DNA from 3 places in the Streptomyces sp. NPDC056161 genome. Region 3 is predicted to be linked to each of the others. Evidence: riboswitches for the same ligand, from Rfam matches in the RefSeq annotation. Region 3 holds a riboswitch; each other region holds the start of a gene.
What was found. A riboswitch is a leader RNA that binds a small molecule or an ion and turns the genes downstream of it on or off. The one in region 3 is predicted to bind cyclic di-AMP.
Positions count from the first base shown of each region.

Region 1: it holds a riboswitch for cyclic di-AMP, as region 3 does, so the genes downstream of both, ACFC09_RS15820 (M23 family metallopeptidase) here and ACFC09_RS38270 (C40 family peptidase) in region 3, are expected to answer to the same signal.
Region 2: it holds a riboswitch for cyclic di-AMP, as region 3 does, so the genes downstream of both, ACFC09_RS45200 (peptidoglycan DD-metalloendopeptidase family protein) here and ACFC09_RS38270 (C40 family peptidase) in region 3, are expected to answer to the same signal.

Region 1 is NZ_JBHJUV010000014.1:166,504-170,294, forward strand. Features, by position in the region: gene ACFC09_RS15810 (dihydrofolate reductase family protein) at 1-827, shown strand, start outside; tRNA gene ACFC09_RS15815 (tRNA-Met) at 986-1,059, shown strand; cyclic di-AMP (ydaO/yuaA leader) riboswitch at 1,383-1,542, shown strand; gene ACFC09_RS15820 (M23 family metallopeptidase) at 1,550-2,593, shown strand; gene ACFC09_RS15825 (aldo/keto reductase) at 2,720-3,664, shown strand; gene ACFC09_RS15830 (PrsW family intramembrane metalloprotease) at 3,765-3,791, opposite strand, start outside.
Region 2 is NZ_JBHJUV010000113.1:2,016-5,806, forward strand. Features, by position in the region: gene ACFC09_RS45195 (SGNH/GDSL hydrolase family protein) at 1-343, opposite strand, end outside; gene ACFC09_RS45200 (peptidoglycan DD-metalloendopeptidase family protein) at 527-1,435, opposite strand; cyclic di-AMP (ydaO/yuaA leader) riboswitch at 1,440-1,599, opposite strand; gene ACFC09_RS45205 (alpha-galactosidase) at 1,879-3,791, opposite strand, start outside.
Region 3 is NZ_JBHJUV010000061.1:32,491-36,281, forward strand. Features, by position in the region: gene ACFC09_RS38260 (ATP-dependent Clp protease proteolytic subunit) at 1-377, shown strand, start outside; gene ACFC09_RS38265 (hypothetical protein) at 385-693, shown strand; cyclic di-AMP (ydaO/yuaA leader) riboswitch at 1,033-1,244, shown strand; gene ACFC09_RS38270 (C40 family peptidase) at 1,247-1,720, shown strand; gene ACFC09_RS38275 (LysE family translocator) at 1,792-2,409, opposite strand; gene ACFC09_RS38280 (LysR family transcriptional regulator) at 2,597-3,511, shown strand; gene ACFC09_RS38285 (ATP-binding protein) at 3,515-3,791, opposite strand, start outside.

The DNA.
Region 1 (3,791 bases), on a different contig from region 3:
GCGGCGAGAAGGTCCTCTACACGACGGACGGGGGCGCCGAGCGGGCCCGGCGCGCCGGACTCGCGGCCGACATCGTCCCGCTGGGCCCCGGCCTCGACTGGCGGGCGCTCCTCGGGCACCTGCACACCGAGCGCGGGGTGCGGCGGCTGATGGTCGAGGGCGGCGGGACCGTCCACACCCAGTTGCTCCGGCAGGGCCTCGCCGACGAACTCCAGCTCGTCGTCGCGCCGCTGCTGGTCGGGGACCCCGGGGCGCCCCGGCTGTTCGGGCCGGGGGAGTACCAGCGCGGACGCCTCAGGCTGCTGGAGACCCGGCGGATCGACGACGTCGTGCTGCTGCGCTACGAGCCGACCGCGCCCGGAACCGGTCGGACGGCCGCCGCCGCGGACCGGCACTGGATGCGGATCGCCTGCGAACTGGCGGCGCTGTGCCCGCCCTCGCGGACCGCGTTCAGCGTGGGCGCGGTGGTGGTGGCCGCGGACGGTACGGAGCTGGCCCGCGGGTTCTCCCGGGAGGCGGACGACCCCGTGGTCCACGCGGAGGAGGCCGCGCTCGCCAAGACCGACCCGGCGGATCCACGGCTGGCCTCGGCGACCGTCTACAGCAGCCTGGAGCCGTGCGCCCGGCGGGCCTCGCGCCCCGCCCCCTGCGCGCGGCTGATCCTGGACGCGGGGGTGCGGCGGGTGGTCACCGCCTGGCGGGAGCCCGACACGTTCGTGGCGGGGGCCGACGGGAGCGGGCTGCTGACGGCCGCGGGCGCCGACGTCGTCGTACTGCCCGAGTACGAGGCGGCGGCCAAGGAGCCGAACCGCCATCTGCTCGACTGAGCGGGAGCCGCACCGCCCCCTGTGCGACCGGGCGGGAGCCGATCGGCCTTCTGCTCGGCCGAGCGGGAGGCCGAGGGCCATCCGCTCGGCCGGGCGGGAGCCGAACCGGCGAGTGTGCGTTCGCTGCCCTGCGCATGGCGTATAGTTGTCATCACCGACGCGGGGTGGAGCAGCTCGGTAGCTCGCTGGGCTCATAACCCAGAGGTCGCAGGTTCAAATCCTGTCCCCGCTACTGAAGGCCCAGGGCCGGAATCCCATTCCTAGGATTCCGGCCCTGAGTGTTTTCACCGACCCGCGCATCGCCCCTTGATCATTGTCACGGCGGGTGATCGGGCGACCTCCCTCCGCATAACAACTGAAACACCGTCAAGTCCGCCGGGTCTTCGGACTTTCCATGCGGCCGAGGTCAAGTCGCCCGATTTTCGCCGGTCATGACCGCTAAGTCCGCGCCCGATCGCGTTAAGGATCAAGCCGAACGGCTTGGAATCTGGCCGCCGAGTCTATTAACGTTCGATAACGCAGCGCGGTCGTCCCAGCCGTCACCAGAGGCGGCTCCGTGCGCACGCGCCGAATCCCGCAAGGGAACCGGGGAACCACCACCTTGGGGTGAATCACGCGGACACCACCGTGGAGACACGGCTGGTATACGCGCGTAGGAGACCTTCCTGCTCCGAACCCGTCAGCTAACCCGGTAGGCGGAGGAAGGAAAGGAGTACGCCCGAGTGGCGTCCAATCGGCCTGCCCCCGAAGCCCCCTACGCGCCCAACCAGTACGGCACCGAGACCTTTGCCTACGGCGGCTACGGCGCCGACGAGGGCCAGGGCACCTGGGGGGAATGGAACCCCACCGAGGACTCCGTCCGCCCGATACGCGGCCGGCACCGCGTGGCCAAGCAGCGCGGCGGACTCGCCCGCAGTTCCACGGTCCTCGGCGTCGGCGTCATCGCCGCCGTCGGCGCGGGCGGCATGGCCAGCGCCAACACCGGCAAGCCCCCGGTGTCCATCTCCATGCCCGACCTGCCCTCCGTCGGCTCCCTGCTGGGCGACGACTCCTCCGCGCAGCCCTCCAAGGGCTCCACGACCGCCCTGAGCAGCGTCGGCGTGACCGAGGCCGACAGCGCCGACGGCACCACCGACGCCGGTGAGGTGCTGCGCAACCGCATCATGGCCCAGGCCGAGCAGCAGCAGGACCAGGCCCACACCAAGGCCGTCGCCGCCGCCGTGTCCGCCGCCGACAAGCAGGCCGCCGACGCGGCAGCCAAGGCGGAGAAGGAGGCCGCGGCCAAGGCCGCCGCCGCCAAGGAGAAGGCGGAGGCCGCCGCCAAGAAGAAGGCCGAGGAGGAGCGCCTGGCCGCGCTGGCCAAGCAGTTCACGCTGCCGACCCCCTCGTACACGATCACCGGTACCTTCGGCCAGCCGGGCTCCATGTGGTCCTCCGGCTACCACACCGGTCTCGACTTCGCCGCCCCCACGGGCACGCTGATCAAGGCCATCCACAGCGGCACGATCACCGAGGCGGGCTGGGCCGGCTCCTACGGCTACCGCACGATCCTCACCCTCGACGACGGCACCGAACTCTGGTTCTGCCACCAGTCGTCGATCAACGTGAGCGTCGGACAGAAGGTCACCACCGGGGACGTCATCGGCCGCGTGGGCGCCACCGGCAACGTCACCGGCCCGCACCTCCACCTGGAGGTCCACCCGGGCGGCCAGGCCAGCGGCATCGACCCGATGACCTGGCTGCGCGGCAAGGGCCTCACCCCCTGACCCACCCCTGATCCCCGGCGGTCCTGACGGCATCCCCCCGACGCCAGGGCTGCCGGTCAGGTGTTTACGGGGTCTTTGCGCCCGCCGACGGAATCGTGACCTCCGACGAGTGCGTTGAAGGTGAACATGACTTCCCTACACAAACTCGGCTCCTCCGACCTGGACATCTTCCCGCTCGTCCTCGGCGGCAACGTCTTCGGCTGGACCGCCGACGAGCCGACGTCCTTCGCCGTCCTGGACGCCTACACGGCGGCCGGCGGCAACCTCATCGACACCGCCGACGCGTACACGGCATGGATCGAGGGGAACAAGGGCGGCGAGTCCGAGACGGTCATCGGCAACTGGCTCACGGCACGCGGAAACCGTGACGACGTCCTGATCGCCTCCAAGGTCAGCCAGCACCCCGAATTCCCGGGCCTGTCCGCGGCCAACATCAAGGCCGCGGCGGACGCCTCGCTGCGCCGGCTGAAGACCGACTACATCGACCTCTACTACACGCACTTCGACAAGCCCGAAGTGCCGGTCGAGGAGATCATCGGCGCGCTCGACGAACTGGTGCGGGCCGGCAAGGTGCGGCACATCGCCGCGTCCAACATCAGCGCGGAACGGCTCCAGGAGTCCCTGGACTTCTCCGACCGCGAGGGCCTGGCCCGGTACGTGGCGCTCCAGCCGCACTACAACCTGGTCTCGCGCGACACCTACGAGGGTCCCCTGCGGGACGTCGCCGCCCGCGCCGGTCTCGGGGTCCTGCCGTACTTCGGCCTGGCCGCCGGCTTCCTCACGGGCAAGTACCGCCCCGGTGCGACGGTGGACAGCGGGCGCGGCGGGAACGCGGCCCAGCTCGCGGAGACCGAGCGAGGTCAGCGGGTCCTCGCGGCCCTGGACGAGGTCGCCGCGGCCCACGGTGTCGCCGTCCCCACTGTGGCCCTGGCCTGGCTCGCGGCCCAGCCGACGGTGGCCGCGCCGATCGCCTCGGCCCGGAGGCTGGACCAGCTCCCGGCGCTGCTCGCCGTGGCGGACCTGATCCTCACGACGGAAGAGGTGGACCACCTCACCCGGGCCTCGGCCTGACCTTCTCGGCCTGACCTTCTCGGCCTGACCTTCTCGATCGGCCTTCCCGCTCGTCGTCGCTCGCGCTCACGTCGCCCGCGGCTCACCACGGTGTCCACCGTCAGGACCGGTAAGGGTTGTACGCCGG
Region 2 (3,791 bases), on a different contig from region 3:
CCAGGACCGTGCCGGCCGCGTCCGCGAGCCGGGCCACGGCCCGTTCGAAACGCTCGGCCACCTCGTCGGGGTCGGTGCCGGGGCGCAGGATGTCGTTGCCTCCCGCGCAGAACGAGACGAGGTCCGGCGCCAGTTCGACCGCCCGCGGGACCTGCTCCGCCACCATCTGGTCGAGCAGCCTCCCGCGCACCGCGAGATTCGTGTATCGGAAGCCGCCTTCGGGCCGACGGTCCGCGAGCAGTACCGCGAACCGGTCGGCCCAGCCGACGAACGCCCCGTCAGGGCCGGGGTCGCCGACGCCCTCGGTGAAGCTGTCCCCCACCGCCACGTACGACCCGATCACCGCTGTGTTGTCACTCTTCGAATCGTCTGCCACGTCGGGCCATGATTCACCTTCCGATGTGACCTACGCGATCGTAGGAAGGGGTTGACGAACGGTGAGATAAGACACTCGCCAAGAGTTTCCCAATGCGGGAATAGGCCGGGGAACAGGCGCGTTCCCGCGTCAACCGCTCCGCCACCGCCGTCAGACGACCACGCCGTGCGAGCGGAGGTAGGCCAGCGGGTCCACGTCCGAGCCGTACTCCGGCGTGGTACGGATCTCGAAGTGCAGGTGCGGGCCGGTCACGTTGCCGGTCGCGCCGGACAGGCCGATCTGCTGGCCCTCGGTCACGGTCTGGCCGGCCGAGACGGACAGCTGGGACAGGTGGGCGTACTGCGCGTAGTAGCCGTCGGCCAGCCTGACGACCACCTGATTGCCGTAGGCGCCGCCCCAGCCCGCGGCGACGACCGTGCCCGCGGCGACGGCCTTGACCGAGGTGCCGGTCGGCACGACGAAGTCCACGCCGGTGTGGTAGCCGCTGGACCACATGCCGCCCGCCACGTGGTAGCCGGTGCCGATCCTGGCGCCGAGGACGGGGAGGCCGTAGCCGGTGGAGGTGCCGGTGCCGACGGTGCGGTCCGTCCGGCCGGCCGAGGCGTCGGCCGCCGGCACGTACGAGGACCGGGACAGCCGGGACGGCTGCGCGGAGCGGGTGTCCGGCTCGGCCCACCCGCCGAGGGTGAGTTTCAGACCGGGGCGGACCAGCGACGGGTTGCCGCCGATGGCCGGGCGGTTGTCCTGGTAGATCCGCTGCCAGCCGCCGTTGACGTGCTGCTCGTCGGCGATCTTGGCGAGCCAGTCGCCCGGCCGCACCACGTAGGTGCGGGCGGCGGAGTCCTCGGCGGCGCGTCGCTGTTCGGCGGCGCCGCCGGCAGACCTGACGGTCCTCTCGGCGACGGACCGGGGAGCCTCCCCGGGGGCCGCGGCGTGCGCCGCGGTGGTTGCGATGAGCGGCAGGGCCAGTGCGGCTCCGCTCGTTCCGGCGACGGCGACGGCGACGGAACGGGTGCGGCGCTGGGGCCTCGGACGTCGGTGCTTTCCCTTCGCGGGCATGGCGCATTCCTCTCCGGCGCCTGCGAGGTGAGCTGTCGGGTTCGGGCTGGAGCTGCCCGGCCGCGCGCGGGGCGTGGCTTCACCCCTTGCCGTCCCGGAGACCGGGTCCGGCGGTCGTGCCTGGTGGGTCCCCCGCTCCTGCCGTGCACGGGTGGGTGGTGTGTCCGGTGTCCGGGCGGCGGCAGGATTCGGCGGTCCGTCCGGATCGGTGGCGAACGTAAGCGAGCGGGACGCAAACGGACAAGGACCCGTTCCATCCCGTACAGGTCTCACTCGATCCATTACGGGAATTCCCGGTCACCGTCCGTGCATGTCAGCGGGGTGGCCGTGGCCAATTCGCCCGCCCGGACCATGCATTACGTGAGCATGACAGGCGACCCACCGTCACGATATGACCCTCCTCACCCCCCTGGCCGCATAAGCTCGTAATTCCGGCAGAAGGGTCAGACGCGGCGCAGCCGGATGACCGTGGCGTCCAGGTCACCACGGAGCGCGGTGTGCAGCCCGTGGTGCAACAGCACGGCACCACGGTGCACTTCGCCCGTTTCGCGGCATTCGTACGACGCCGACGGGTCGAGCCCGCGCAACCGCACCGCCGGCACGGGCTCGCCGTACCGCTGCGCCTGGAGCCAGGCCAGGACGACGGTCTCGTCCCCGCGCAGATACTGCACCGCGCTCAAACCGCCCTCGGGAGGGCGCAGTCGGTACAGCTCGCCGTGCTGCACCACGGGCCGGATCTCCTTGTAGAGGCTCACCCACTGCCGAGCCTCGGCCAGTTCCTCCTCGCTCCACTTGGCGAGGTCGCCGCCGACCCCGAGGACGCCGGCCATGGAGCTGACGAAACGGAAGCGCAGACTGCTGGCCCGGCCGTTGAGCTGTGTGTTCGGACTGTCGGTGACCCAGGCCGCCATGATCCGCGCGGGATGGATCTGACTGAAACCGTGCTGGATGGCGAGCCGATCGAGCGGATCGGTGTTGTCGGAGGTCCACACCTGATCGGTGCGGCTCAGGATCCCGAGGTCGATGCGGCCGCCGCCGCCCGAGCAGGACTCGAAGGCCACGCCCGGATGGGCGGCGCGCAACCGGTCCAGCAGCGCGTACAGGGCGCGGACATGGTCGACCCACAACCGCTGCGGGTACGCCTCCCCGGGCCAGCCCGCGTCCGTGAAGCAGCGGTTGAAATCCCATTTCACATAGTCGATGGGGGCGCTGGAGAGCAGCGTGTCCAACCGCTCCCACAGGTACTCCTGGACGTCCTCGCGGGCGAGGTTGAGGACCAGCTGATTGCGCAGTTCCGTCCGCTTTCGTCCCGCCTGGTACTGCACCCAGTCGGGATGCGCGCGATACAGCTCGCTGTCGGGGTTGACCATCTCCGGCTCGACCCAGATGCCGAACTGCATGCCGAGGGCGTGCACCTGGCCGGCCAGTGGAGCCAGCCCCTGCGGGAACCGGTCGGGGTTGGGCGTCCAGTCGCCCAGCCCGGCCCGGTCGCTGGTCCGGGCGCCGAACCAGCCGTCGTCCACCACGAACAGTTCCACGCCGATCTCCGCCGCGCGCCGGGCGAGCGCGGCCTGCTGGTCCTCGGCGATGTCGAAGAACGTGGCTTCCCAGGAGTTGAACAGCACGGGCCTGTCCCGGTCCGCGTCCGGGACGACGTACGCCCGCTGGTAGGCGTGCCAGGCGCGGCTCGCGCCACCGAAGCCGCCGTCGCTCCACAGTCCCGCGAAGACGGGGCTGGTGTACGACTCCCCCGGCTCCAGCATCAGCAGGCCCGAGTCGTCGTACCCGGCGCCGCCGGTGATCTGCACACGCGCGTCCGGAAGTTGGGCGACGGCGATCCGCCAGGAACCCGACCAGCCGAGCGCGCAGCCGTACACCTCGCCGCGCTCCTCGGTGGCGTCGGTGTCGAGCGCCACCCAGGGCAGGTACTGGTGTCCGGTGTGACCGCGCCGGCTGCCGATGACCTTCTCACCGTAGGTCAGCGGACCGCTGGTCAGCCGCGACTCGGCGGCCCAGCGGCCGTGCAGCTCGGACAGCCGCCAGCCCTCCCGGTCGGGCAGGGTCCAGGCGGCCGGGTCCGCGCGCAGCAGCTCCACCCGCGTGCCGCCCTCGTTCACGAGGCCCACCCACCGCTCGACGACGTCGCCGCGCATCCGGTAGTGGAGGGTGATGACCAGCCCCTCGTCCCGGAAACGCAGCCTCAGTTCCCCGTCCTCGGCCGCGTGGCCCTCGAAGACCCATTCGGTGCCGCGGCGCTCCTCCGTGCGGACCGACAGCGCGGGCCTCACGAAGCGCGGGCCGCCTTCGACCGGATACTCCTCGTGCCCGTCGAGCGGCGACTCGAAGCCCCGGTAGC
Region 3 (3,791 bases):
CCATGCGGTACCTCGCCTGCGACGTGGACACCCTCTGCCTCGGGCAGGCAGGCTCCGCGGCGGCCGTGCTGCTCGCGGCCGGCACGCCCGGCAAGCGGCTCGCCCTGCCGGGCGTACGGCTGCTGCTTCGGCAACCGTCACTGCCGCGGCCGGTACAGGGCCGGCCCAGCGACCTCGTCATCGAGGCCGAGGAGCTGACGCGCGTCCGCGCCCTCCAGGAGGAGATCCTGGCCCGCCATACGGGACGCACCCCTCGGCGGATCCACGAGGATCTGGAGCGGGACCTGATCCTGGACGCCCAAGGCGCACTGGAGTACGGCCTGGTGGACCACATCGTCCGCAGCCGCGGGGCCACGCGCACGCCGGACGCCGGGTGAGCCGCGGATGCTGCCGCCGGAACTTCCGCCGCTGCCCTCCCTGACCCGCGCAGAGGGCGAACTGATCGACCGCTGCCTCGAAGCGGTCGACCTGCTGGGCCGGATCAACCCGGCGCACGGCGCGGACACCTACCCCGCGCCGCGGGCCGCCCAGGCGCTGGCGCGCACGGCGGTCGAGCTGCGGGACGCGCTCGCCCTGATGCACCTGCGGGGCGAGCGCGAACTGCACGCGGCGACGCCGGCGCGGGCGCTGCGCGTACTGGACGGCGAGCGGCGCACCGCCCGGGTCGCGCTGCCACCGGACGGCCCGGGGTGATGCGGGGTTCCCCGGACCCCGCGCGGTCCGCCACGTCGACGCGACGCCGGCGGCCGGGCTGAAACGACCCAACCGACGTACCCCTGTTCAGCGTAGGCAGAGGTCCCTTTTCGGGACCTCGAAGAGGGTGCGGGGCGCGTGGCCGACAGAGCCGCCGAAGTGCTCCCGTGCTGGTCCGAGGGCTCGTCGGCGTCTCGGCCAGGGACGGAATGGACCGCCGTCCACCCAAACAGGTGGGTGGTGAGCAAAGACACACATCGCCGGTTGCATTGGGATTTTCTGACAGTTGTGAGTGAAGATCCCTGTCTGACGACAAGCCCCCGCCACACGGCGGGGCGGTCCGGGCGGACGCCGAGTCCTGCCGCCGCCCGGATGCCCGGTCGACAGGAGTGGATCGGCAGGAGTGGAGGACCCAGGCACGACGGGTCGCCGGGACGGACGCAGGTCCGGTCCGAGCGGCCCTTGGGGTGAAGCCGTGGCGACGCGGCCGGGCAACTTCGCCAGCCCGAATCCGACAGGTCATCCTTCACAGGCGGCTGACGAAGGGTTGTGCATGACTGCGCTCAATCGTGTCCCATCGCTGATGGCGCGGGCCGGTACGGCCTCGGCGCTCACCCTCGCCGCCGTGGGCGGCTCGATCGTGGCCCCTGGTCTGGCACCGGAGGCAGAGGCGGCCACCATGGGAGCCAGGGCCCTCAAGGTCGCGGCGTCCAAGAAGGGCTCCCCTTACAAGTGGGGGGCCACCGGCCCGCGCAGGTTCGACTGCTCCGGGCTCACGCTGTACTCGTTCAAGAAGGCGGGCAAGGCCCTGCCGCGTACGGCGGCCCAGCAGTACAACAAGACGCGCCACATCTCGGTCAAGAGCCGCAAGGCCGGAGACCTGGTGTTCTTCCATGTGGGTTCCAGCGTCTACCACGTCGGCATCTACGCAGGTAAGGGGAAGATCTGGCACGCCCCGAAGACCGGGGACGTGGTGCGGCTGGAAAAGATCTGGACCAGGCGAGTCTGGTACGGACGGGTGAACTGAACCGGTCCGAGGGGATGCCGGCCCCTGGCGTGCCGTCATCCCCTCGGCGCCCGCCCACGGCTGAGCCGGCATCAGGACAGCAGCGGTTCGAGGAGCAGGACCGCACCGAGGGCCGCCAGGGCCAGTCCCGTGCCCGCGCCGAGGGCCAGCGCGGCACGTGGCTCGCGCAGCCACCGGCCCAGCCGGTCCACCAGCAGCGCGACCGCCGGGAACCACACCAGGGTCAGTCCGATCACGATCAGCGCCAGCAGCAGCGTCCTGGGCAGCGCCGGGCCGTCCCGCGGCACGAACTGGGGCAGCAGGCTGAGGAAGGTCAGTGAGACCTTGGGGTTGAGGGCGTTGGTGACGAACCCCTGCCGCAGCGGATGCGCGGCCGACGGCGGTGGCGGCCCGGCTTCCGCGGCGGGGCGGCGCAGGGACCACAGGGTCCGTGCGCCGAGGTACAGGACGTAGGCCCCGCCGAGCAGTTGCAGCGCGCGGAACAGCGGGGGCACCGCCACCAGGACCGCCGCGACCCCCGCGACCACAAGCGTCGTGTGCACGAGCAGCCCGCCCGCGATGCCGAGCGCGCAGGCGACGCCGTGCCGGCGGGAGACGAGCGCGTTGCGTACGACGACGGTGAAGTCGGCGCCCGGCAGGGCGACCATGCCGGCGGCGATCCCGGTGAAGGCGATGAGCTGACCGTCCATGGCACCAGCCTGCCGTGCACATGCCCTCAGCAGGTATTTCGGATCCCCTGGGTTATCCTTAAGCGTTTCTTCAGGCTGGATACCTTCCGGGCCCGCCGCCTCCCCGCACCGGCTCCTCTTTCGGACCGCGCGGCGCTTCTTCAGTCAGGCACTTCTTCAGTCAGGCACTTCTCCGGGCAGGCAGGGCATGTACGACCCGACACGACTGGCCGCGCTGGTCGCGGTGGCGGAGGCGGGGTCCATCACACGCGCCGCCGAACGGCTCGGTTACACGCCGCCCGCCCTCTCCCAGCAGTTGGCGAAGCTGGAGCGGGAGGCGGGCGCCGCTCTGCTGGTCCGGCACCACCGCGGCGCACGGCTGACCGACGCGGGCGAGCTGCTGGTGGCGCGGGCCCGCCGGATCCTCGACGAACTGGACCGCGCCCGGCACGAGCTGGCCCGGCTGACCGGCCTGGCGGGAGGCACGCTCCGGCTCGGCACGTTCCCGACCGCCGGTATCCATCTGCTGCCCCCGGTCCTCGCCGCGTTCCGCCGGGCCCATCCGGACGTGGAGCTGTCGGTCGCCGACCACGACCCGCCGCACGGGGTGACGGCCGTCGCGGCCGGTGCGGTGGACCTCGCGCTGACGCACGCCTACCACCCGGCCGAGCCCTTCCCGGTGCCGTCCTCGGTGCGGCTGGAGCCGGTACTGGTGGAGGAACTGGTCCTGGTGACCGCCCCGGGGCACGCCCTGAGCGACGGCGCCGCACGGCTGCCGCTGTCCGCACTCGCCGGGCAGCCGCTGATCAGCATGGCCCCGGACCATCCGGCCCGGCGGGGCGTGGAGTCCCTGCTGGCCGCGGCTGGGGCCACGCCGTCCGTGCTGGTGCCGACCCCCGGGTACGCGGTGGTGTGCGCGCTGGTCAGCGCCGGGCTCGGGGTGGCCGTCGTACCCGAGATGGTGGCGCGCACGGCGGTCACGCCGGTCGGGGTGCGGGCGCTGGAGGGGGGCGAGATGCGCCGTACGATCCTGGTCGCCCACCGCGCGGACGAGGTGGCGCCGGCGGCGGATGCCTTCCGGGCGCTGCTGCGCGGGGCGTTCGGCCGTGCGCACCAGGTGTGACCGCTACGGTTCCTGCTGTCCCACCGCCGTCACCGGCTGTGCCGGCACGGTGAAGGGCAGTTCGACGGAGATGGTCTTGCCGCCCTCGCGGGTGGGGCGGACGTGCAGCTTGCCGCCGCATTCGGCGGTGAGCCAGCGGATGATGACCATGCCGCGGCCGTTGTCCTGCTGGACGGCCGCGGGGAGTCTCTTCGGGAAGCGCGGATGGCTGTCGGTGACACCGATGCGCAGGTGTTCGTCACGGTCGAGCACCAGGTCCACCGTGAAGGTGGGTGACTGG